DNA from 3 places in the Exiguobacterium sp. FD-YE-25-4 genome. Region 2 is predicted to be linked to each of the others. Evidence: riboswitches for the same ligand, from Rfam matches in the RefSeq annotation. Region 2 holds a riboswitch; each other region holds the start of a gene.

Region 1 (7,424 bases), 1.2 Mb from region 2:
CTTCACATTGGTTCAAGATTGTTTCGGCATCCACTACAGGCTCTTGACTGTTCATCGTGACCCGTTCGGCCTGCCAGTGTTCCTCGATATGGCCATAGCGGACGACGTCCACGTCTTCCGAACAACCCGCCGTCATCAACAAGAGCGACATTGCCGCCAACGTTCGTTTCTTCATGTTCAACCCACTCATTTCGTCTTCAAATCAGGGAAGTAAGACAAGAACGTCTCTGCCCCTTCGCTCGTCAGTTTATACGTCTCCTTGGTCGATCGGTCCGTCACGTAAATATCTAGCTTCTTCGAGCGCTGTTTATATGTCACCTCGAACTCTTGTCCCTTGAGTCCGTCGACGATTGTGAGATAAGGATAGTTCCCTTGATCACCCGTGCGCTTCGTCGGCTCAGCCGAGGCGATTGCTTGAATGAGGTCATCCATCTCGTTACCGGCCGCACGCAGCACGGTCGGATACGTCAATATCGATTCGCTGTTGAACCGTTTCTCGTGTAGGTAAATCAGTGGCCCTGACACAACCGGCATATACTGCTCGTCCGGATTGTCTTTAAGCGCCTTTTGTTCAGAAATCGTCAACAGTTCAGAGGCACGATATGTAATGGTCGCGATTTCGGTCACCGCTTTCCCGTCACGGGTATAATTGAACTCATACAATGGATAGGATTTGTCGGGTAATAGTTCCGAACGAAGTGGCAGTCGTTTGACTGTCAACTCTTCATACGACTGTTCTCCTTTTACCGGGTCGATAATTTCATCTAGCGGACTCATTGTGAAATAGAGGTCCGCGAGCATCAATAAAACATAGGGTTTCTTTTCATCGGGATGATATCCGATTGCGATTTTTACCTCATCTATGTGTGCCATCATCGGGTCGAACATAAGCACTGGGAAAGCGAGTTGTCGATCTCCAATGGTCAATTCCACCTCGCCGTGGAAGGCCGGTATGAACGTGACGATGGTATCAGGAAAAGGTTCGACAGCATTATTCGGCTCCAATAATCCATCCGTATCGAGGAATTCTGCTTGAGTAGTTTCGTCGGCAGGTTCGATGAAAGGGTTTCGTTGAATTCGCTTCCCGTTCTGTGTATCAACGAATGGGGGGAATGACTCAATGACCTCGGCTTGAAAGCGTTCCGAGAGCATATCGCGACAAAGTGCATAATGCTCATCGCCTTTGATGTACGTCACCGATTTATATGCATATTCATCTCCCGTATCGGTCATCTGATGGCGATTCGCGATGACCGTATCGTAAACCGTCAAGTCTCCCTTCAATTCAGTCGTCAATTCCCCGGTACAGGCCTGTAACGTCTCATCGACCGATTCGAGGGCTTCCGGTTGCTCTAAGGAATACTTGTTAACGGTCCAATGCGCATCGACATACGACAAGTTCACGACGTCTGGCTTTTCCCCACCGCAACTGGCCAATAAGCCCATGGATAATACGAGTGCACTGGCTAACTTTTTCAAATCATCCGCCCCTTAAAATCTATTTGTACCAATTTTACCATTATATGACTTTAAGGAGGAACAGGAAAAAACCCGTCCACTCTCATGGACGGGTTCGCTCATTCAATTATACGGCTTGATCAATCGCACGCGTCAGTCGCGTCTCGACGTCGTGGGCGATCGATTGAAGCGACTCATCCTCAATCAGCTCGATCAGTTTCGTCGGCTTCGGCATCCCGACATGGGTCGACCCATCTTTCGTGAAGACAGCGAGCTTACAAGGCAGGAAATAGCCGCCTTCCCGATGTGTCGTGATGACTTTCTTCGCTTCTTTCGGATTACATACTTCAAGGATGCGATAGTCCCCGTCGATCGCTTGGCCTTTCTCTTCGAGCGTCTCGCTCAAATCAAAGTCCCAGAGCACTCCGAACTCTTCTTCCTTGAGCGTCGCTTTCAGCTTCTCGACGACCGCTTCGACCGTCTGGTCCGTCTTGACCGTGTAATCAAACATGTAAATCCCTCCTCGGTTATGGTCTCTTTCGTCATGTACCCGAACTGACTGACGACAAATCGTCCGATGGCGATAAAAAGTATATGTGATTTGAAACATATTTCGCGTTCGAAACGTATGAATGAGAGAAAATAGAGAAGTCCATACTTACGTAAAGGAGAAGTGGTTGCCGTGACGGTCACCGTATTCACACATACAAGCTGCAGTTCTTCCCGTAAGACGATTGATTGGTTACGCGAACAGAACATCCCATTCATCGAGAAAAAATTGACCGATCAAGGGATGTCGTTCACCGAGTTCAAAGACATGCTCCGCCTCACCGAGAACGGGACGACCGACCTGTTGTCCGTCCAAAAGAGCGTGTACAAACAAGCGGCGGACCAACTTGACGAGATGTCGCTCCGTGAGCTGTACAGCTTTGTGGCGTCGCACCCCCAAATCTTGAAGAGTCCGATCGTCGTCGACGACAATCGGATTCAAATCGGGTTCAGCGAGAAAGAGATTCGTACGTTCATCCCGCGCCATGACCGAATCGCCGAATTGAAACGATTGCTCGACAACAAGTAAGAGCCCTGCCGAAGCAGAGCTCTTTTCTTATGCCTTCTTGAGTCGGGCCGCCAAGCGGTTACCGAACGATTGAATGGATTGGACGAGCAGGATCAAGACGAAGATGGTCACGTACATGACCTCCGGTTCGAACCGGAGATGCCCGTATTGGTAAGCGATATCGCCGAGTCCGCCGGCCCCGACGAGTCCTGCCATCGCGGTCGCCCCGATCAAACCGATTGTCGCGATCGTCAAACCGAGCACGATTGAAGAGCGGGCCTCCCGGATCAACACGTACCAGATGATTTTACGGGTCGAGATGCCCATCGCCTCATACGCCTCGACGACCCCACGGTCGACCTCGAGTAGCGCCGACTCCATGAGCCGGGCGATATACGGGGCCGTGAACACGATGAGCGGCAACAGGACGCCTTGGACGCCAATCGTCGTGCCCATGATAAAACGGGTGAACGGGAGGATGAAGAATAAGAGAATGATGAACGGGATGGAACGGACGACGTTGATGACACTTGATAACGCCCCGTAGAAATAACGATTGGCGAGCCGGCCGTTCGGTCGCGTCAAGACGAGAAGCGTCCCGAGCGGCAGTCCAATCAACGTCGAGATGACGAGCGCGATGCCGGTCATCGTGAGCGTCTGGATCGTCCCCGTCCAAATCAAGTCACCCCAATTTTCCCAAAACTGAAGCACGGTTCGTCACCTCCTTCACTTTCACACCGCTCGCCTCTAAGAAGCGGACGGCTTGGTCGGTCTGGGCCTCATCCCCGTCCAAATGGACGAGTAGATTGCCGACGAGACCGCCTTTTAGCTTTTTGATGCCGCCCCCGATGATATTCGGGAGCAAGCCGAACCGTTTCGTCAACTGGGCGAGCACGGCCTGTTCACTCTGATGACCGATGAACGACAAGTTGACGAGCATCCCGTGCGTGCTCAACTCTTCGACGACCTCTTTCGGGACATCGAGGTTCGTCTTCAAGAACTTGCGTGTCGTCGCATGCTGCGGGTCCGAGAACACGTCGAGCACGTCCCCTTCCTCGATGATTCGGCCGGCCTCGATGACCGCGACCCGGTCACAGATGCGCTCGATGACTTCCATCTCGTGCGTGATCAAAAAGATCGTCAGTCCGAGCTCGCGGTTGATGTCGAGCAAGAGGTCGAGGATCGACTCGGTCGTCTCCGGGTCGAGCGCGCTCGTCGCCTCGTCGCTGAGCAGGATATCCGGCTCGTGCGCGAGGGCCCGGGCGATGGCGACACGTTGCTTCTGTCCGCCCGAGAGTTGCTCGGGATAATGTTTTCGATGGTCCGTCAAGCCGACGATGTCGAGGTATTTGTCGACGCGAGCGCGGATCGTTGCCTTGTCGAGACCCTCAAGCCGGAGCGGGATGGCGACGTTATCTTCGACGGTCGCCGTCTTGAGCAGGTTGTAGTGTTGGAAGATCATTCCGATTCGATGGCGGAGTTTTGAGAGCCCACGTTTGTCGAGCTTCGTGATGTCCTGTCCTTCGATCTCGACCTGGCCCGAGGTCGGGCGTTCGAGCAGGTTGATCATGCGGATGAGCGTGCTCTTGCCGGCCCCGCTTCGACCGATGATGCCGAAGATCTCGCCTTTCTCGATCGTGAGCGAGACGTCGTCGAGTGCGGTGACAGCACCTTTGTTCACCGTGAACGTCTTCGTGATTCCTTTTAGTGCGATCATAGGCCCTCCTTAAAACGCCGGGACGATTGAGCCGTTGAACGTCTCTTCGATGAACGTCCGGACCTCGTCCGAGTGATAGTACGATTTGAGTGTCTCGACGACTTCGTCATCCTTGTTATCGGTGCGGACGACGACGTAGTTCGGATACGGGTTGTCGACCGTGTCTTCGTGGAACAAGGCGTCCTCATTGATCGACAGGCCGGCACCCATCGCGAAGTTCGTGTTGATGGCCGCGAGTGCGACTTCCGGGAGCTGGGTCGGGAGCTGAGACGCCTCGAGCTCGATGAATTCGAGGTTGAGCGGGTTTTCAGCGATGTCGCGTTTCGTCGCCTTGTCCGTCAAGCCTTCCTTCAGCGTGATGAGGCCCGCTGTCTCATAGAGACGGAGTGCGCGCAGCTCGTTCGCCGGGTCGTTCGGGACGGCGACCTTGTCGCCTTCTTTCAAGTCCTCAATGTCGGTCAACTTTTCCGAGTAAAGACCCATTGGGAACGCGACGGTCTTGAACACATCGTCGATCTTATAGCCTTTGTCGGACTTTTGCAGTTCAAGGAATGAGAGCGTCTGATAACTGTTCACGTCGAGACTGCCCTCGGCGAGCGCCGTGTTCGGGGTGTTATAGTCGTTGAACACTTTGATGTCGAGCTCGTGGCCGTCCTCGGCCGCGAGTTCTTTCACTTTTTCGGCGATTTGTTGGTGTGGACCGCCCGTGACGCCGATCGTGAGCGACTCCGTGCTGAGCGATTCGCTCGCGTCCGATTGACCGCACGCCGAGAGTACGATGGCGGCGAGTAGTGAAGTTCCTGCGAGTGCTGTTTTCTGTTTGATGTTCATCTGTTTTTCCTCCTCCAAAATGAAAGCCCGCTACTCATGAAGAGTGGCGGGCACGACAAGACAAAGTCGGACACGCTCATCTCCCAGACGTTCCGTCTGTTGGAATTAGCACCATGATCATAATGATCTGGTTGCCGGGTTTCATAGGGCCAGTCCCTCCACCACTCTTGATAAGCAATCGGTCTATTTAATTGTTATCATCTTACTTTCAATTCTTTTATTTGTAAATAGAAAATTGCAAATTTTCAAATATTATTTTCAGAAAGTCTTTATCGAGCGGCTTTGGCAACTGTTGCAGCTCGGTCTCCGTCATGACGGAGTCGACCAATACCGGGATGTCGCTCGACCCGACCCCGAGCGTCTCGAGCGTCGTCGGGGCACCGAACTCGCTTAGCCAAGCCTCCAAATACGGGGTATCGGCCGAGCACCGCAACCGCTCTTGGACGATCAAGCCGAAGCCGACCTTGTCCCCGTGTAAGAAACGGTGCGTCGACTCGAAGCGACTAAGAGCGTTATGGACCGCATGGCCCACGGCGACCCGTGTCCCGGCGTCACCAAATCCTCCGACGGCACCTCCGATGGCGAGCACGTGATCGACAGCGAAGCGGACGTCGTCACTATACGACTCAAAAGTGTGCTCGCTCAAATCAAGTTCGACGAGACGCCCGCACTGCTCGGCCAAGACGAGCCCGGTGTTGACGCCCGCGTCGACCGAGCTGTCACCGCTCAAGTAACGGGCCTCGTAAAACTTCGCGACCGTGTCGATGACACCGGCTCGGAAGTATTCATATGGAGAGCGCGAGATGACCCGCGAGTCAACGATGACCCGTTCGATGACGACGCGGAACATGTCGTAGCGGTCGTAGCTCCCGTCCTCCCGATAGACGACGCTGAGAGGCGTGAACGCCGCACAGTTCGAGGCGAGTGTCGGGACGATGATGAGCGGCACGTTCTGTTGATAGGCGACGAGTTTGGCCGTGTCGACGAGCTTCCCGCCCCCGATGGCGATGAGGACATCGACGTCTTCAAAAATCAGCCGTTCGACTTCCTTGTCCGTACACTCCCCACGGAACGTCGTGGCCGGATAGTCCGTGATGGATGGATGAACGACCCGCACGACTTCGTACCCGTTCTGACCGCGCAGGACGTGGGCACGTCGGCCGTCGACTAACTCATCAAGACGGTCGAGCGCGTCATCGGCGTGGTCATATTCAAGGACGGCCTGACGAATCATGCCCGCACCTCCTCATAGGCGGCAAACAACCGCTCGATTCGTTCGACGGCCTCATCGATTTTCGGCTCGGGTGAGACGAGTCCGAAGCGGACGTATCCGTTCCCTTCTGAACCGAAGAAATAGCCCGGTGTGACGGCGACTCCTGCCTCGTACAATAACTTACGCGAGAACGATTTGGCATCGCCCTCGGGCACTTTCGCCCAGACGAAGAACGAACCCTCCGGCGGCTCGACGGCCCACCCGGCCCGGTTCAACCCATCGATCAGGCGATCGCGTCGCGCCTCATAGAGTCGGGCCAAATCGTCCCGGATAGAGCGTGGGGCCTCGAGCGCGGCGACAGCCGCCGCCTGGATGGCCGAGAACACGCTGACGTGGACGTGATCCTGGTACGTATTGATCGCCTCGATGATGTCTGCGTTCCCGATGGCAAAGGCGACGCGCCAACCGGACATGTTGAACGCCTTCGACATCGTATATACCTCGATGCCGACGTCTTTCGCCCCCTCTGCCTGCAGAAAGCTCGGCGGGACATGTCCATCAAACCCGATGCTGCCATACGCGAAGTCATGGACGACCATCAAGTCCCGCTCCTGGGCGAACCGAACGGTGTCATCAAAGAAGGCTGGTGTGGCCACGGCCCCCGTTGGATTGCTCGGATAGTTCAAATACATGAGTTTCGCCCCTTCCGTATCGAGCGTCTCATAGTCAGGGAGGAAACCGTGCTCCTCGCGTAAGATGAGATCACGGACGACGGCACCGGCGAGTCGTGCCCCGGAGATGTAGTCGGGATAGCCCGGGTTCGGCAGCAAGATGCCGTCCCCTGGCTCGAGCACACATTGCGGCAACGTGATGAGTCCGGACTTGGAACCGATGAGGATCGCGACTTCCGTCTCGGGATCGACTTCGACGCCGTACTCATTCAAGTAAAACGTCGCCACCGCTTGTTTCAGACGGGCCTGACCGCGGAACGGACCGTATTGATGGGTCGAGGCATCAAGAAGCGCCGTCTGAAGCGCGTCGCAGATCGGGGCGGGCGTCGGCAAATCCGGCGTCCCTTGACCGAGTCGGATGATATCGCGACCGGCCTGTTCAAGTGCTGCGACTTCATCGGCGAGTCCGACAAAATG
Region 2 (7,424 bases):
GTTTGAGATGAGCGTATTGATCGTGTTGCCGAATTGGTCGTCGATTTGGCGAAGACGGGCTGGACTGATGTCCATGATTGTGACGTTGGCACCGAGGCCGATGGCGATGCGGGCTGCGTTCATCCCGACGACACCTCCCCCGATGACGGTGACGTTCGCACGTGGTACGCCAGGCAAGCCTGACAAGAGAATCCCTTTTCCACCGTGCGGTTTTTCAAGGATTTGGGCCCCGATTTGAGCGGCCATCCGTCCAGCCACTTCGCTCATCGGTGTGAGGAGCGGCAACGTGCGGTCGATTTCAACCGTCTCGTAAGCGATCGCCGTCACGCCTGAATCGACGAGTGCTTTCGTGAGATCTGGTTCGGCTGCCAAGTGCAAGTAGGTGAAGAGCGTCAAGTCCGGACGGAAATAACGATATTCAGACGGTTGCGGTTCTTTTACTTTCAACGCTAATTCGACGTTTCCCCAAACGTCTGCGGCTGTGTCGACGATTGTCGCCCCTGCATCGACATACTCCATGTTCGTGAAGCCGCTCCCGACACCGGCTTCCGTCTCGACGAGAACCTCGTGTCCAAGCTCAGTTAATACGGCTGCACCCATCGGCGTCAAGGCGACGCGGTTTTCATTGTTTTTGATTTCTTTCAATACCCCGATTTTCATGTAAAGTTCCCCTTTCTCTCTACTGACACAATTTGTTCACACCTCTAGTATAGACCCATCCGAAAACGCTGTCTTTAGCATGGATTCTAAAAATGACAATGCCCACTTTGTGAAAAATCACAAAGCGGGCATCAATCATCTTGTCGGTATTGGCCTGCCTTGATGGCGAGGTAAACAGCGGCTCGTTCGGGCAATGAGACTTGCGTAATATTCGTCAGGTCCTCGATGCGGCGAATCCGATAGAGCACGGTGTTCGGATGGATGTGAAGATGGGCGGCGACGCGTTTGACGTTCCCATCAAAATAGAAATACCACTCGAGCGTCGTGACGAGCTCGGTATGATGGGCGACATCATATGCCTGCAAACGCTCGATGGTCGGATGCGTTTCGAGCCGAAGCCCGATTCGGCGAGCGAGATCTGGGACGAGCTGATAAATCCCGATTTGTTCGAACGTGTGCGTCGCGGCAAGCTCATAGGGGAACTTCCGACGAAGCGAGGTGACCTGTCGTGCTTCTTCCATCGCGGCATACAGCATGTCGCTCTCAAAGAAACGACGGCTGACGCCTAAACGTGGATCGACTTCCGTGAATTTCTCTCGGAGCTGTGTCTCGAAGCGATTGGCCCACTGCAAAAGTGCCGTCTCTTCCTCGGCTAACTCCGATTTCATATAATGCCAGACGAGTAGCTGTTGACCATCGATGGCGTGCAACACGACCTCGATCGCTTGTTGGGTCGCGAGAACATAAAACAATCGCTCCGCCAGCTGTGGGGTGATCGGTTGGCCGCACTCGATGATGGTGAGTCGGCTGGCGACAGCAATCGGGGCGAGTTCGTTCAAACGATCGCGATGAGCGGGCGACAAATTGGGGCTGGCCAACACCTCTAAAAAGAAACGCTCGAGCTCGGCATCGATGCGCCGCTCATGCATGGCGATGGTCATGAGCAATTTTTTAGCGATGCTCGCGCCTTCTTTTAACACAGTGAGCTCTTGTTCCGAGAACGGGGTCGTTCGGGCCAGGCTCCAAATATAACCGAGCACATCGTCCTGTTGTTTGATAACGACAGCGGCACGTTCGCCTAAACCGACAGCCACCCGGGCTGGGATGACGACCGGTTCGTCTCGGTCGATCACTTCTTGCAGGATTCCACTTTCCCATAAGTCCTCGATGACCGCTTCCGGCACACGACGGCCGATGATGGTCGCGATGCGGGCCGGGTCGGTCGAGTCGGGGTGGGTGCTGTAGGCGAGCAACTGGTGGTGGCGATTTTCAATCGTGATTGGGGCCCGAATCGCTTGTCCGATTGCTTCGGCGAGTGTATCGAGCGATTCATAAGATTTCTGCAAAAAAGGCATGTCGATTCCTCCTCTCTCTCACTATACCGTCTCTGTTGTGAAAGTTCACAAAAAGATGGAAGTGTTTTGAGAAGAAGGGGCGACATGCCTCTAAAATTCAGCTTAAATCGGGAAAAACAATCCGATGACGAGACCGAGCAGGGCACCGACGATGACTTGGAACGGGGTGTGACCGACCAACTCATTTAAAATCGGTGTCTCATGTTTGATGCCTTTGAAATAGTCGTTCAACAAACGGGCTTGGAACCCGACCGCTTGCCGGACACCGGTCGCGTCGTACATGACGATCGTCGCGAAAATCAGGGCGAGCGCGAACATGCTGGAGTCGAGCCCTTCGATACGCCCGATCACGGTCGTCAATGCGACGACGGTCGAGGAGTGGGAACTTGGCATCCCACCTGAGGCAAACATGATTTCAAGTTCAAAATCTCGTGTTTTAATGAGTTCGGTTACGAGCTTGGCCGCTTGGGCGATGAACCACGCGAGCAAGGCGGCGAGTAAAGGTTCGTTAAAGAGCAATCGATTCACTTCCTGTCTGACAATGGTATCTACACTATACCCGATTCTTTCAGGCACTAGACGTAAAGTTTTTGTCAAAAAAAGCACCTCGAGCATAGGCTCGAAGTGCTTCTCGGTCGATTTTTGTTACCCGACGACGCCTTCAGTCTCCTGAAGTTTGTCCGCGATATTCTCGATGATATAGCGGTTACGTGGATGCTCCTGGCACTCTTTCGAGCATGAACGCATTTGTTTCGGTTCACACTCTTCACAACAGAAGTGTTGAGCATTACACACCGGGTTGGCACAATTAACGTAACGGACCGTCTTCGTCCCACAGTGCATGCACTCGGAAACAACCGACGGATTGACCGTGTTGACTGGGACGTTGATGCGCTCGTCAAAGACGTAGAGCTCGCCTTCCCAATTTTCGCCTTTCGTGGCGTCGTCTTTGCCGTACATGGCGACGCCGCCTTTTAGGTGGAAAATGTTGTCGTGACCTTGGTCACGCATATATGCGGTAAATTTCTCGCAACGGACGCCTCCGGTACAGTACGTGAGTAAGGTTTTCCCTTCGTAGAGGTCCTTGTTCTCTTCGAGCCAATCTGGCATGTAACGAGAAGCCTCTACGTCGATTTTGATCGCATTTTTAAAGTGACCAAGATCGTACTCGTAGTTGTTACGAACATCGAGGATGACGACATCGTCGCGATTCATCATCTCTTTCCATTCTGCCGGTTCGAGGTACGCACCGTGCTGTTTAGGAACGTCGAACTCACCATCAAAGCGCCACGTCACAAGCTCTTTCTTATGACGGACAAAGATTTTTTTGAACGCATGCTCTTCGACTTCATCGATTTTGAACTCGATATCGCTGAAAAGCGGGTTCGCTTTCAAGTCGTTCATGTATTGCTCGGTCTGTTCCCAAGTCCCAGAGCACGTTCCGTTGATTCCTTCGGAAGAAATCAAGATCCGTCCTTTGATGCCAAGGTCCTTACAATACTTGAGGTGCTCTTGTGTGAGCGTTTCTGGGTCTTCGATGTTGACGTACTTATAGTACAGCAAGACCCGCATTGGTTTTGTTTCCATGTTATTACTCCCCTGTGTTCAGTTTTTTGCAGGAAAACGAACGTTGGGTTGTGTCGTTCGACGAGCGGACTTGCCTGCAACCACAAGTCCATATTATATGATAGATATCACAGCGAAATTTCGCAAATACTTTTTATTTTTTTTACTGGCGTGCAGGGGGATGCGTCTTCCTGAGCGAAATCGGGTAAAAGGTATTAATGAAAGTCGAAGGTGGAAACTGATATGCTCACATCACTCCAACAATGGATTATCCAACTGATTGAATGGCTGCAAGAGCTTCCGGGAGGCCCATGGGCAGGACTAGGGGCGCCGTTCCTTGAGGCGATCTTTCCATTTCTTCCGCTCGTCCTCATCATTTCGGCGAACGCGGCCACGTATGGGTTCTTGCTCGGGACGTTATTGTCTTGGGTCGGTAGTTTACTAGGGACGATTCTTGTCTTTACAGCCGTCCGTTACGTATTCCGTAAACCGATGACACGGTGGCTCGAAAAACATAAACAAGGGGTATATTGGCTGGAACGCATCAACCATATGAGCCCGATCTCGCTTGGGTTTTTATATTCGCTCCCGTTCATCCCGGTCAGTTTGATCACATACTTACTTGCCCTCATTCAAATGCCGCTTCGGACATTCATCATGGCGGCGGGGTTCGGGAAACTGCTTGTCGTCTTGATTTTTTCGGTCATTGGTGACCAGTGGGAAGAGTTTATTCAAAGTCCGTTCCGCTTATCGATGCTTGGACTGTTACTGTTTGTTCTTTGGGCGATCAGCCGTGGCCTCGAGGAATTGCTCAAGCGGCGCGCCTTCAAAAAACGCAACGAACAACTTCAACGTGAACGTGAAACGAAACGTCAAACGACCCTTCGAAGCTAGTGCTTCAAAGGGTCGTTTTGGTCAGGCGCGCTTTTTGAAACGCGGGAAGTTAAAGACGATGGCCAGCCCTCCGCAAATGAAGAGCAGGAATGGATAGAACATATACGGGACGAGCGCTGGTGACGCCGTATTCGTCAATTCGGCGGCGATGAGCAGCTGTGCCCCATAAGGCAACAGGCCTTGGACGCCACACGAGAAGATGTCGAGCACACTCGCTGATTTCTTTCGCTCGATGTCATACGTGTCGGCGATATTGGCGGCGAGCGGACCGGCCACGAGAATCGAGATCGTGTTGTTCGCCGTCGCAACGTTCGTCGCGCTGACGAGCCCGGCGATGCTCCATTCGGCACCGGCACGTTTTTGAATCCGCGACGTGAGCGCGTCACGCAAGTAAGTGAGCCCGCCGTTATGCGAGATGAGTCCGACGAGTCCGCCCATGAGGAGCGTCAAGAGCGAAATCTCGGCCATACCCATCATCCCGTCTGCCATAGCCGTGACGTATGAAGTGACAGCCAAACTCCCATCGATCAAACCGATGATGCCGGTCAAGGCAATCCCGCCAAGCAAAACGAGAATGACGTTCAACCCGGTCAAGGCGAGAGCGATGACGGCGAGGTATGGAATGAGTTTATACCATTCGAACGCGGCTGCATCGACAGTCGATTCTCCACTCGATAACACCGATAAGAGGACGATTGTGATAAGGGCGGCCGGGAGGACAATCCAAAAGTTGGTTCGGAATTTGTCACGCATATTGGTACGCTGGGTCCGGACGGCAGCGATTGTCGTGTCCGAGATGAACGACAAGTTGTCCCCGAACATGGCACCACCGACGACGGCAGCCGCCGCGATGGCGATATTGACGCCACTTTCTTCGTGGATACCGAGCGCGATCGGGGCGAGGGCGGCAATCGTGCCCGTCGACGTTCCCATCGCCATCGAGATGAAAGCCGCGATGACGAATAAACCGCTCAGTAGAAGCGAGGACGGTAAAAATGTCAGCGCCGCATTGACGGTCGCGTCGATTGCGCCGATTGCTTCGGCGACACTCGAGAACGCTCCGGCGAGCAAGAAGATGAAGACCATGATCAAAATGCCGGGGTTCCCCGCACCTTGGGCGACACGCTCGACCGTCTGAGTGACGCTGCCTTTCGTCATCATCGCCGCGACGATGACCGCGATCAACGCCGCGATCAGGACCGGGAATTTATAAAAGTCGTTATAGTAGATGCCTGCCCCGATAAAGAAGACGAGGAAGACGAGCAAAGGCAATAGTGCCCATTTGTTAGCTGTCGGTTGTTCCAATCGATTCACCTCATTCATAAAATAAAAAGAGAGCCTTCTGAAAAAAGGCTCTCTCTACAAGAAAACACTTTTTTCATCTTTCGAGCAGACTGCTCGCTGGATTTGGCACAGGTTACCCGCTGCCGAGACGTCACTGGGCCAGTCCCTCAGTCTCTCTTGATAAAAAAGTTGTGATATTTAATTATAAGACACGTTCCCTAACGTACCTGTTTCAAATCCGCTTGTCAATAGCAAACCCCCACGCGGTGAACGTGGGGGTGAGTCAGGTCGTTAAGAAATTGTAATGGGCGACGCGGTTGCGTCCGGCGTACTTCCCGCCGACGTAGAGGGCCCGGTCAGCGTTACGGATCGTATCGTCGAGGCGTTTGTCACCGAACGCCTGAATCGTGTCGACACCGATCGAAGCGGTGACGGGGATATCGATTCCGTCGACGTGGAACGGTTTGTTCTCGATTTGTTGGCGGATGCGCTCGGCGATCTCGACGGCGGCCTCAACATCACAACGGTTTAAGAGCAAGATGAACTCTTCACCGCCGTAACGGGCGGCAAAATCTTCGGTGCGGAGTGCCTGGCGAATCCGCCGTCCAAACTCTTGGAGCACACTGTCCCCGACTTGATGTCCGTGCAAATCGTTGATTTTTTTGAAAAAGTCGATGTCGAGCATCGCGACCGAAATCGGATACATCGAACCGTCCGAGATTTGTTGAATCCCGTATTCGTAAAACGCGCGTGCATTCGCGAGCAGCGTCAAGCTGTCGGTCCGACTTTCCGTGTAAAGACGGTCGCGCTCATGGCAACGGCTGATCGTCCGGTTGAACGACTTGAGAAGTTTGACGATTTCACGTTGGATGGTCGAGGGATACCCATAGACGTGTTCACCCGTCATGACGAGCCACGTGCGAATCCCTTCGATCTCCTCGGACCGAACCGAGATGAAACTATGATAGTCGTCGTCAAATTCGTTCGACAGTGGTGCGTCCCATTCGAAGCGCATCTCATATTCGACCGAGGCTTCGTTCGGATAAGCGTGATCGAGCAAATCGAACACGATGTGACGGTCAATCGGCTGACGCGTCTTCAAATCAAAGTACAGGGTACGGTCGAACAGTTTAAACTCGACGAACCCTTCGTCATAGTGATTGAGCCGCTCACATTGACTGAGAAACACTTCGATGGCTTGCGCCTCGCTCTGCGATAACGACACGGCTTCTTTTGCCTCATCATACTGTTCAATCAACGATTTAAAGGCGTCTTGCCGGCCTTTTTGGATGATGAGCCGCTTGATGAAGAACGTCAACGCGGCAGCGATGCTGCTGACGACGAGTAAATTCGTCTCCCGGAACAACGAGGCCGCCAAAATGAAGACGAGACTGACGATATACGTATAAAACGCGATGCTCAGAAAATCGCGGACCGGGATGTCGACGCGGAACCACCAACCGACTTGATACTTTTGCACGACCGTGTTCAAGATGATGGCCAGAATCAAACCGGCGAGCGGCAGGAACGAGTCTTGAGAATAGAAGCCGAGACCGGTCACACCACCAAGTGCCAAGTAAACACCGGCTGGGATGGCAATCTCCAAGAAAGACGTGATGGCGTTCCAAGGATACGTGAAGCGGAAGCGTCGAAGCGCGACGCGCG
Region 3 (7,424 bases), 1.3 Mb from region 2:
GATGACGTCGCCTTCGGCTTCACCGACAATGAACAACTGCTCTTTCGCTTCCTCGCTTGAACTGATGGCGCGGACGATCTCTTCTTGCTGATAAGCCCGTTCCATTACTTTTGAACGAACCTCGTCTTGTTCACTGACCGTTGCGAGCGCAATATCGCGGATGGTGGCGGCATCTTCTGGTACGGCTTCCCTGATCTTCATAACGGCATCCCCCTTTTGGCCAATCTAGTAGTATCATTCCCCATCAGCAAAAAAATATCCTGCCCGCTCATTACTTTTTGATGTCGAAATGAAGGAAGACGTTATTTTCCATTTTGACTCGGGTATAAGAGTATCAATGCCAACTTACAAAAAGGAGTGTTACTATGGAACCGAAACTACAACATGATCCAAAACTAGAGCAAGCCAACAATCCAAATCGTCAGTTTGACCAAGCAAATGCAGGTGGCCCTAAAATCACCGTCGTGACCGGGATGCTCCTCGGCGCCCTCGTCGGCGGTCTGCTCGCCTTACTTAGCACGTCGAACCGTGAGAACACGAAACAATCGTTCTCGAGCGCGAAATCGTCGGTCGGCGGTCTCGTCGATACAGTCAAACAAGACCCAGCCGGAAAGGCCTCACAAGTCATCGACCAAGTGAAATCAGCTTCTGGAATCATCCAAGAAGTTGCCACTGACGTTCAAAACGTATACGAGAAAGTCGCTGGTGAAGTCGACACGGTCAAAGAAGACGTGAACAAAGTCGTCGGCACGGCGCAAGAAGCGAAGTCAGATCTTCAATCGATCGGCGAGAAAGTCGTCGATGCGAAAGATACGGCGCTCGGGCAAGAAACTTCATCCGACACGTCATCAAGCAATAACGAATCATCGAATGACAACAAAACACAAGCCTAACAAAAAAACGACCTTTCGCTGAGAAAGGTCGTTTTTACTGTCTTATGCGAAGCGTTTCGCGCCTTCTTCAAGCACTGCCGCTTTATCCGTTTGCTCCCATGGGAGTTCAACGTCTGTACGACCGAAGTGGCCGTAAGCTGCTGTCTGCTTGTAGATTGGACGGCGAAGGTCGAGCATCTTGATGATGCCGGCCGGACGGAGGTCGAAGTTCTCGCGAACGAGTTCGACGAGCTCAGTCTCGCTCAATTTGCCTGTGCCGAACGTGTCGACTGCGATCGATACCGGGTGGGCAACGCCGATCGCGTAAGCAAGTTGAACTTCTGCTTTGTCAGCAAGTCCCGCTGCAACGAGGTTTTTCGCTACGTAACGAGCCGCGTACGCCGCTGAACGGTCAACTTTGGTTGGATCTTTACCTGAGAACGCGCCGCCGCCGTGGCGAGCGTAACCACCGTACGTATCGACGATGATTTTACGTCCTGTAAGGCCTGCATCCCCTTGTGGTCCACCGATGACGAAACGGCCAGTCGGGTTGATGAAGTATTTTGTATCCGCGTCGATAAGTTCAGACGGGATGACCGCGTCGATGACGTGCTCTTTCAAATCAGCTTGGATTTGTTCGAGTGTGATGTCTTCGGCGTGTTGCGTCGAGATGACGATTGTGTCGATGCGAACCGGGTTGTTCGCTTCGTCGTATTCGACCGTCACTTGTGTCTTACCATCAGGACGAAGGTAAGCGAGCGTGCCGTTCTTACGAACTTCTGCCAAACGACGTGACAATTTGTGCGCGAGTGAAATCGGGAGCGGCATGAGTTCTGGTGTCTCTTTTGTTGCGTAACCGAACATGAGACCTTGGTCACCAGCGCCGATCGCATCGATTTCTTCTTCAGTCATTTGTCCTTCACGAGCTTCAAGCGCTTGGTCGACACCTTGGGCGATGTCTACCGATTGCTCATCAATCGATGTGAGGACAGCACAAGTCTCTGCATCAAAACCATATTTTGCACGTGTGTAGCCGATCTCACGAACTGTTTCACGAACAACTTTCGGGATATCCACGTAAGTTGATGTTGTGATCTCACCTGCTACGAGCACGAGACCTGTCGTGACAGATGTCTCAGCCGCAACGCGGGCGTTTGGATCTTCAGCTAAAATCGCATCCAAAATCGCATCTGAGATTTGGTCACAAATTTTATCCGGATGTCCTTCCGTGACGGACTCCGAAGTGAAAAGTCGACGGTTCAAGTTTGCCATTTCGAAAAACCTCCTATAATAAGGGTGATGTGTGGACGGTACTCGTTCCCCTTACGCGTTGCTTTGGGACGGTAATGAAAAAAACCTTTCGCCATGTTCAATGGGAAAGGTTGAATCGTTCTTCCTTACCCTCTTATCGTTCGAAGCTTGCGCTTCGCTTCAGGATAGCACCTTTTCCGAATAACAATGACAAATCGGACGGTTGCTGGGCTTCGTAGGGCCTTGTTCCCTCCACCGCTCAGAATAAGAGTATCCGTTACGAAGACCATCATATAAATGACACCCCGTTCTGTCAAGCGTATCGACTGAATTCGTAAAACTTTTCACGAACTCGCAATAGTTATGTTTGTGAAATATCAAACATTTTTTTGTCGGTTTTCGATTTTGTACTATGACCTGGTACAGAATATGTTAGAATGACAGTGTAAGAAAGCGCTTACTTTAAAGGGTAAAAAAGGCTTGTTTTTGATTAGTATGTCACATATAATAAAAACGTCATACTAATCAAACGCGGAAGTATGCGGATTTCATCCACATCTATTTAGGGGAAAGGTGGGATTCAGGATGGCGACAACGCTCCTGAAAATCGAAGAATTAATTAAAGGTGCCGACATGATGCGGAACTTAACGGTTCCAGAATTGGTGGAAGAAGCCATTCGCAACGGGGAAGGCGTACTGACGAAAGACGGGGCTTTATCGGTCAGTACAGGTAAATTCACAGGACGGTCACCGAAAGACAAATTCGTCGTGCAAGATGAAGTCAGCAATCATTTAGTAGACTGGGGTCCGGTCAACCAACCGATCGCAGAAGAGAAGTTCACGGCACTGCTCGATAAAGTGCTCACGCATCTCGAGACGAAAGACAAGCTCTATTATCTCGAGGCGTCTGCCGGGGCTGACGAGCATTATACGCTTCCAGTGCGGGCCATCACAGAATACGCGTGGCACAACTTGTTCGCGAAACAGTTGTTCTTGCGCGAATGGCCGACACAAGGTGCCTTTGATCCGTTCACGGTCATCTATGCACCGAGCTATAAGGCCGATCCGGAAGTCGACGGGACGAACTCCGAAACGTTCATTCTCGTCTCATTCGCCAAACGGACCATTCTGATCGGGGGAACAGAATACGGCGGCGAAATTAAAAAATCGATTTTTTCAGTCATGAACTTCCTGTTACCGGAACAGCATGTCTTGTCGATGCATTGCTCGGCGAACGTATCGGACGCCGGCGAGACGGCTCTCTTCTTCGGGCTATCGGGTACCGGAAAGACGACGCTATCGGCCGACACAGAACGTCATTTAATCGGGGACGACGAGCATGGTTGGTCTCCTGACGGCGTCTTCAACATTGAAGGCGGTTGCTACGCGAAGACGATCAACTTGTCGCGTGAGAACGAACCTCAAATCTACGATGCCATTCGATTTGGCTCGTTGATTGAGAACGTCGTCTTGGACGAGGAACGGGCACCAGACTACAAGAACATCTCACTCACTGAGAACACACGGGCCGCCTACCCGATTCAATTTATCGATAACGCGATGCTTCCGTCACGAGCCGGTCATCCGAACACGATCGTCTTCTTGACGGCCGACGCATACGGCGTCCTGCCTCCAATCAGCAAATTGACGAAGGAGCAGGCGATGTATCACTTCTTGTCAGGCTATACGTCGAAGCTAGCCGGCACGGAGCGCGGCGTGACGGAGCCTCAGGCGACCTTCTCGACATGTTTCGGGTCACCGTTCTTGCCGCTCGCACCTGAACGCTACGCCGACATGCTCGGCACGTTGATCGAGAAACATGACGTCGACGTCTATCTCGTCAATACCGGTTGGACCGGCGGCGCATACGGCGAAGGATCGCGGATGAAGCTCGCCTATACACGGGCGATGGTGAACGCGGCCGTCAACGGGAAATTGCGTGACGTCGAGACGACGCGCCATGACATCTTCAACGTCGAGATTCCACGCCACATCGACGGGGTGCCAGACGACGTGCTCAACCCACGGGGCACATGGAAAGACGGGGCCCGCTACGACGCCGAGGCGGCAGCGCTCGCCTGTAAGTTCCAAGACAACTTCAAACGATTCACGAAAGCGAGTGAGGCGGTCGTCGCAGCCGGCCCAATCATCGTGTAATAAAAAATGACTAGCGCCTGGTTTAGGCGCTAGTCATTTTTTTGGTGCGACGGCTAACATCCAGTCCATCGCCTCATCGGTCGTCTTCCACTTTTCCCAAAACGGGAGTTGATGAGCGAACGGGACGATCCAAAGTTCGGCCCGCTCCCCCATCCGTTCGGCCACGGCTGTCGCATGACGGAGCCGCACTTGCTCGTCGTCTGTCCCGTGAATCAATAACGTCGGGGCCTCCCAGTCCTTGTAGAGGGGTGAACGCTCCACATACGCCTCACGAGCCGCTTCCGGGTCACCCCCGATCATACGGCGGAGCATTTTCCGCATCGAGCGTTGCTCTTCGTACGTCCATTCCAAATTGGTGACACCCGCCCATGACGTCACGGACGTGAGCGGCCGCTCCGCGGCGAGCGACAACGCCATCATGCCTCCGCGCGAGAAGCCAAGGGCATGAATGAGCGTGTCCGTTCGATGGACGCGATCATAAAGAGACAAGACATCCTCTAAATCGGCCCCGCCGAAGTCTTCTTTCCCGCTCCCCCCATGGTTACCACGGTAAACAGGCGCCACGACGTGGAAGCCTTTGGCCGCGAACTGCATCAACCGGGGCAAGCGCACGTCCCCGATGCGTCCTGTTCCGCCGCGCAAATAAAACAGGACGTGCCCGTTCGGTCGCGTCGGCGTGATCGTATAGGCGACGACATCCTCACCATCGCGCGTCGCGTACCAGCCACGGTGGACCGCATAACCGGCATATGGAGGGAGGACCTCGATCCGGTCAAACCATTCGTTTTTCATGTAGCACCTTCATCGTTTCCGGGAGCACCCGGTCTTTCATCATGAAACTGTACCGGTTGTTCCGGAGCAGATTCGTTGGCAGTTCTTTCATGAGCACGGCGCCGTCGGTCTCATCGACGGCCGGATGGTCATCGAAGCGCTCGATCTCGGCAAAGTAAATATTTTTGATGACCGTGTCCCCGCGCCCGAGCACGCGGTATTGTCCGAGATAGTGCAGCGTCTTCACGACACCGCCCGTCTCTTCATACACTTCCCGAATCGCGGCATCATCCTCATGTTCGCCGGGCTCAACTTTTCCACCCGGGAACTCGAGTCCGCGTTGCTTATGCTTCGTCAGCACCCATTGATTCTCATAGCGGGCGACGACCCAGACGTGGAGCGGCGTATCCGAAAATGGATAGTGCGCGAAGCTCAACTCGACTTTATTGTGATAGTAGTCCGTGAATGTCAACATAGTCCATCCCTTTCTTTCCCCTGTCTACTCTCACTTTACCTTGTCTTCCACTAGTTTCAAACAAAAAAATAGGCCCGCCGGAGCGGACCTACTCGAAATTATTGGTTCAAGCGCTTTTCAAGCTCAGCTTTTTGTTCTTCGTAACCTGGTTTTCCAAGCAACGCGAACATGTTCGCTTTATACGCTTCGACGCCCGGTTGGTTGAACGGGTTCACCCCGAGAATGTATCCGCTCATCGCGCATGCCTTCTCGAAGAAGTAGAACAAGTAACCGAGGTGGTACGGCGTCATCTCTGGCAATTCGACAACGAGGTTCGGTACCTCTCCGTCCGTGTGGGCAAGGAGTGTTCCTTCAGCCGCTTTGTCGTTCACGAATTGGATCGTTTCGCCGGCGAGGAAGTTCAAGCCGTCGAGATCTTGCGCGTCTTCTGGCACGTTCATCGCGTGACGGACGTTCGTGACACGGATGACCGTCTCGAACAAGTCACGACGACCTTCTTGGATGTATTGTCCCATCGAGTGGAGGTCAGTTGAGAAGTCGACAGCCGCCGGGAAGATCCCTTTGTTGTCTTTTCCTTCTGATTCGCCGTAAAGCTGTTTCCACCACTCCGACACGTAGTGCAAGGCCGGTTCGTAGTTGACGAGCAACTCGATCGACTTGCCTTTCGCATACAAGGCGTTACGGACGACCGCATATTGGTACGCCTCGTTCTCAGAGAGCTCTGGTGACGAATAGGCGTTTTGTGCGTCGCGTGCACCTTCCATGAGGGCATCGATGTCGATGCCTGCCGCAGCGATCGGAAGGAGTCCGACCGGTGTGAGGACCGAGAAGCGGCCTCCGACGTCATCCGGGATGACGAACGTCTCGTAGCCTTCCGCATCCGCAAGCGTCTTCAAGGCGCCACGGGCACGGTCTGTCGTCGCATAGATGCGCTCACGAGCACCGTCTTGACCATACTTGTCTTCCATGAATTGTTTCAAGACACGGAACGCGATCGCCGGCTCTGTCGTCGTTCCCGATTTCGAGATGACGTTGACCGAGACGTCTTTGCCTTCGAGCACCTGGAGCAACTCCGTCAAATAAGTAGACGAGATGTTGTGACCTGCGAAGAAGACTTGTGGCGCGTTGCGCTCTTCTTTTGACAATACGTTGAAGAATGAATGTTGAAGCATCTCGATGGCCGCGCGTGCGCCGAGGTATGATCCACCGATCCCGACGACGACGAGGACGTCCGAGTTCTCACGGATTCGTTCCGCGGCCGCTTTGATGCGGGCAAACTCATCCGTATCGTAGTTTGTTGGGAGGTCGACCCACCCAAGGAAATCGCTACCTGCCCCGCTGCGGTCATGGATGACCGAATGCATTGCTTTCACGGTTTCTTGCAATTGATCGACTTCATGTTCCCCGACGAAAGACAGGGCGTTTGAATAATCGAAACGTACAGTTGACATGTCATTTCCTCCTTTAAATCGCTCCTTGAAGAGCCATACATGACCCATCATAAACGGAAACGTCGGATTCGTTCAATCATTATTGCAAAATAGGCATCAAATCGCCTTATTTGCTCAACTCAAGAATCGCTGCCACGTCTTCACGTTCGAGTGTGCGGAAGCGACCGAACGCCCCGCGTTTCATCGCCGAATCCAAGATGGCGTCGAACGTCGACTCGTCGATGTCATAGTCACGGAGCGAGCTTGGCGCGCCGAGCTCATCGAAGAAGGCACGAACGGCTGCAATCGTACGCTTCGCCGTTTCCAAATCTGTGTCAGCCGGTTCGACGTTGAACACTTCTGTGCCTAAGCGTGCGAAACGTGCTGCATTGTCTTCATCGAGTACATGTTCCATCCAGCGCGGGAACAGGATCGCGAGTCCGCCTGCATGCGGGATGTCATGGACAG

Evidence for each region. Region 2 has a riboswitch for S-adenosylmethionine ahead of AC13H5_RS01665 (Na+/H+ antiporter NhaC family protein). Riboswitches for the same ligand answer to the same signal wherever they lie in the genome.
Region 1: linked by a shared signal. The riboswitch ahead of AC13H5_RS08010 (MetQ/NlpA family ABC transporter substrate-binding protein) and the one ahead of AC13H5_RS01665 (Na+/H+ antiporter NhaC family protein) in region 2 are both predicted to bind S-adenosylmethionine.
Region 3: linked by a shared signal. The riboswitch ahead of metK (methionine adenosyltransferase) and the one ahead of AC13H5_RS01665 (Na+/H+ antiporter NhaC family protein) in region 2 are both predicted to bind S-adenosylmethionine.

What each region holds. Positions count from the first base shown of each region.
Region 1 is NZ_CM168041.1:1,543,113-1,550,536, forward strand. Features, by position in the region: gene AC13H5_RS07980 (hypothetical protein) at 1-175, opposite strand, end outside; gene AC13H5_RS07985 (hypothetical protein) at 187-1,479, opposite strand; gene AC13H5_RS07990 (DUF302 domain-containing protein) at 1,586-1,969, opposite strand; gene AC13H5_RS07995 (Spx/MgsR family RNA polymerase-binding regulatory protein) at 2,141-2,536, shown strand; gene AC13H5_RS08000 (methionine ABC transporter permease) at 2,564-3,163, opposite strand; gene AC13H5_RS08005 (methionine ABC transporter ATP-binding protein) at 3,198-4,232, opposite strand; gene AC13H5_RS08010 (MetQ/NlpA family ABC transporter substrate-binding protein) at 4,242-5,063, opposite strand; SAM riboswitch class I at 5,137-5,240, opposite strand; gene AC13H5_RS08015 (iron-containing alcohol dehydrogenase family protein) at 5,281-6,297, opposite strand; gene AC13H5_RS08020 (aminotransferase class I/II-fold pyridoxal phosphate-dependent enzyme) at 6,294-7,424, opposite strand, start outside.
Region 2 is NZ_CM168041.1:319,347-326,770, forward strand. Features, by position in the region: gene ald (alanine dehydrogenase) at 1-660, opposite strand, end outside; gene AC13H5_RS01645 (PucR family transcriptional regulator) at 792-2,015, opposite strand; gene AC13H5_RS01650 (divergent PAP2 family protein) at 2,118-2,543, opposite strand; gene trhO (oxygen-dependent tRNA uridine(34) hydroxylase TrhO) at 2,661-3,602, opposite strand; gene AC13H5_RS01660 (TVP38/TMEM64 family protein) at 3,825-4,475, shown strand; gene AC13H5_RS01665 (Na+/H+ antiporter NhaC family protein) at 4,497-5,798, opposite strand; SAM riboswitch class I at 5,851-5,946, opposite strand; gene AC13H5_RS01670 (GGDEF domain-containing protein) at 6,043-7,424, opposite strand, start outside.
Region 3 is NZ_CM168041.1:1,966,432-1,973,855, forward strand. Features, by position in the region: gene AC13H5_RS10165 (GNAT family N-acetyltransferase) at 1-201, opposite strand, end outside; gene AC13H5_RS10170 (hypothetical protein) at 366-893, shown strand; gene metK (methionine adenosyltransferase) at 936-2,144, opposite strand; SAM riboswitch class I at 2,275-2,394, opposite strand; gene pckA (phosphoenolpyruvate carboxykinase (ATP)) at 2,709-4,280, shown strand; gene AC13H5_RS10185 (alpha/beta hydrolase family protein) at 4,314-5,072, opposite strand; gene ytkD (RNA deprotection pyrophosphohydrolase) at 5,053-5,526, opposite strand; gene AC13H5_RS10195 (glucose-6-phosphate isomerase) at 5,625-6,977, opposite strand; gene AC13H5_RS10200 (iron-containing alcohol dehydrogenase) at 7,084-7,424, opposite strand, start outside.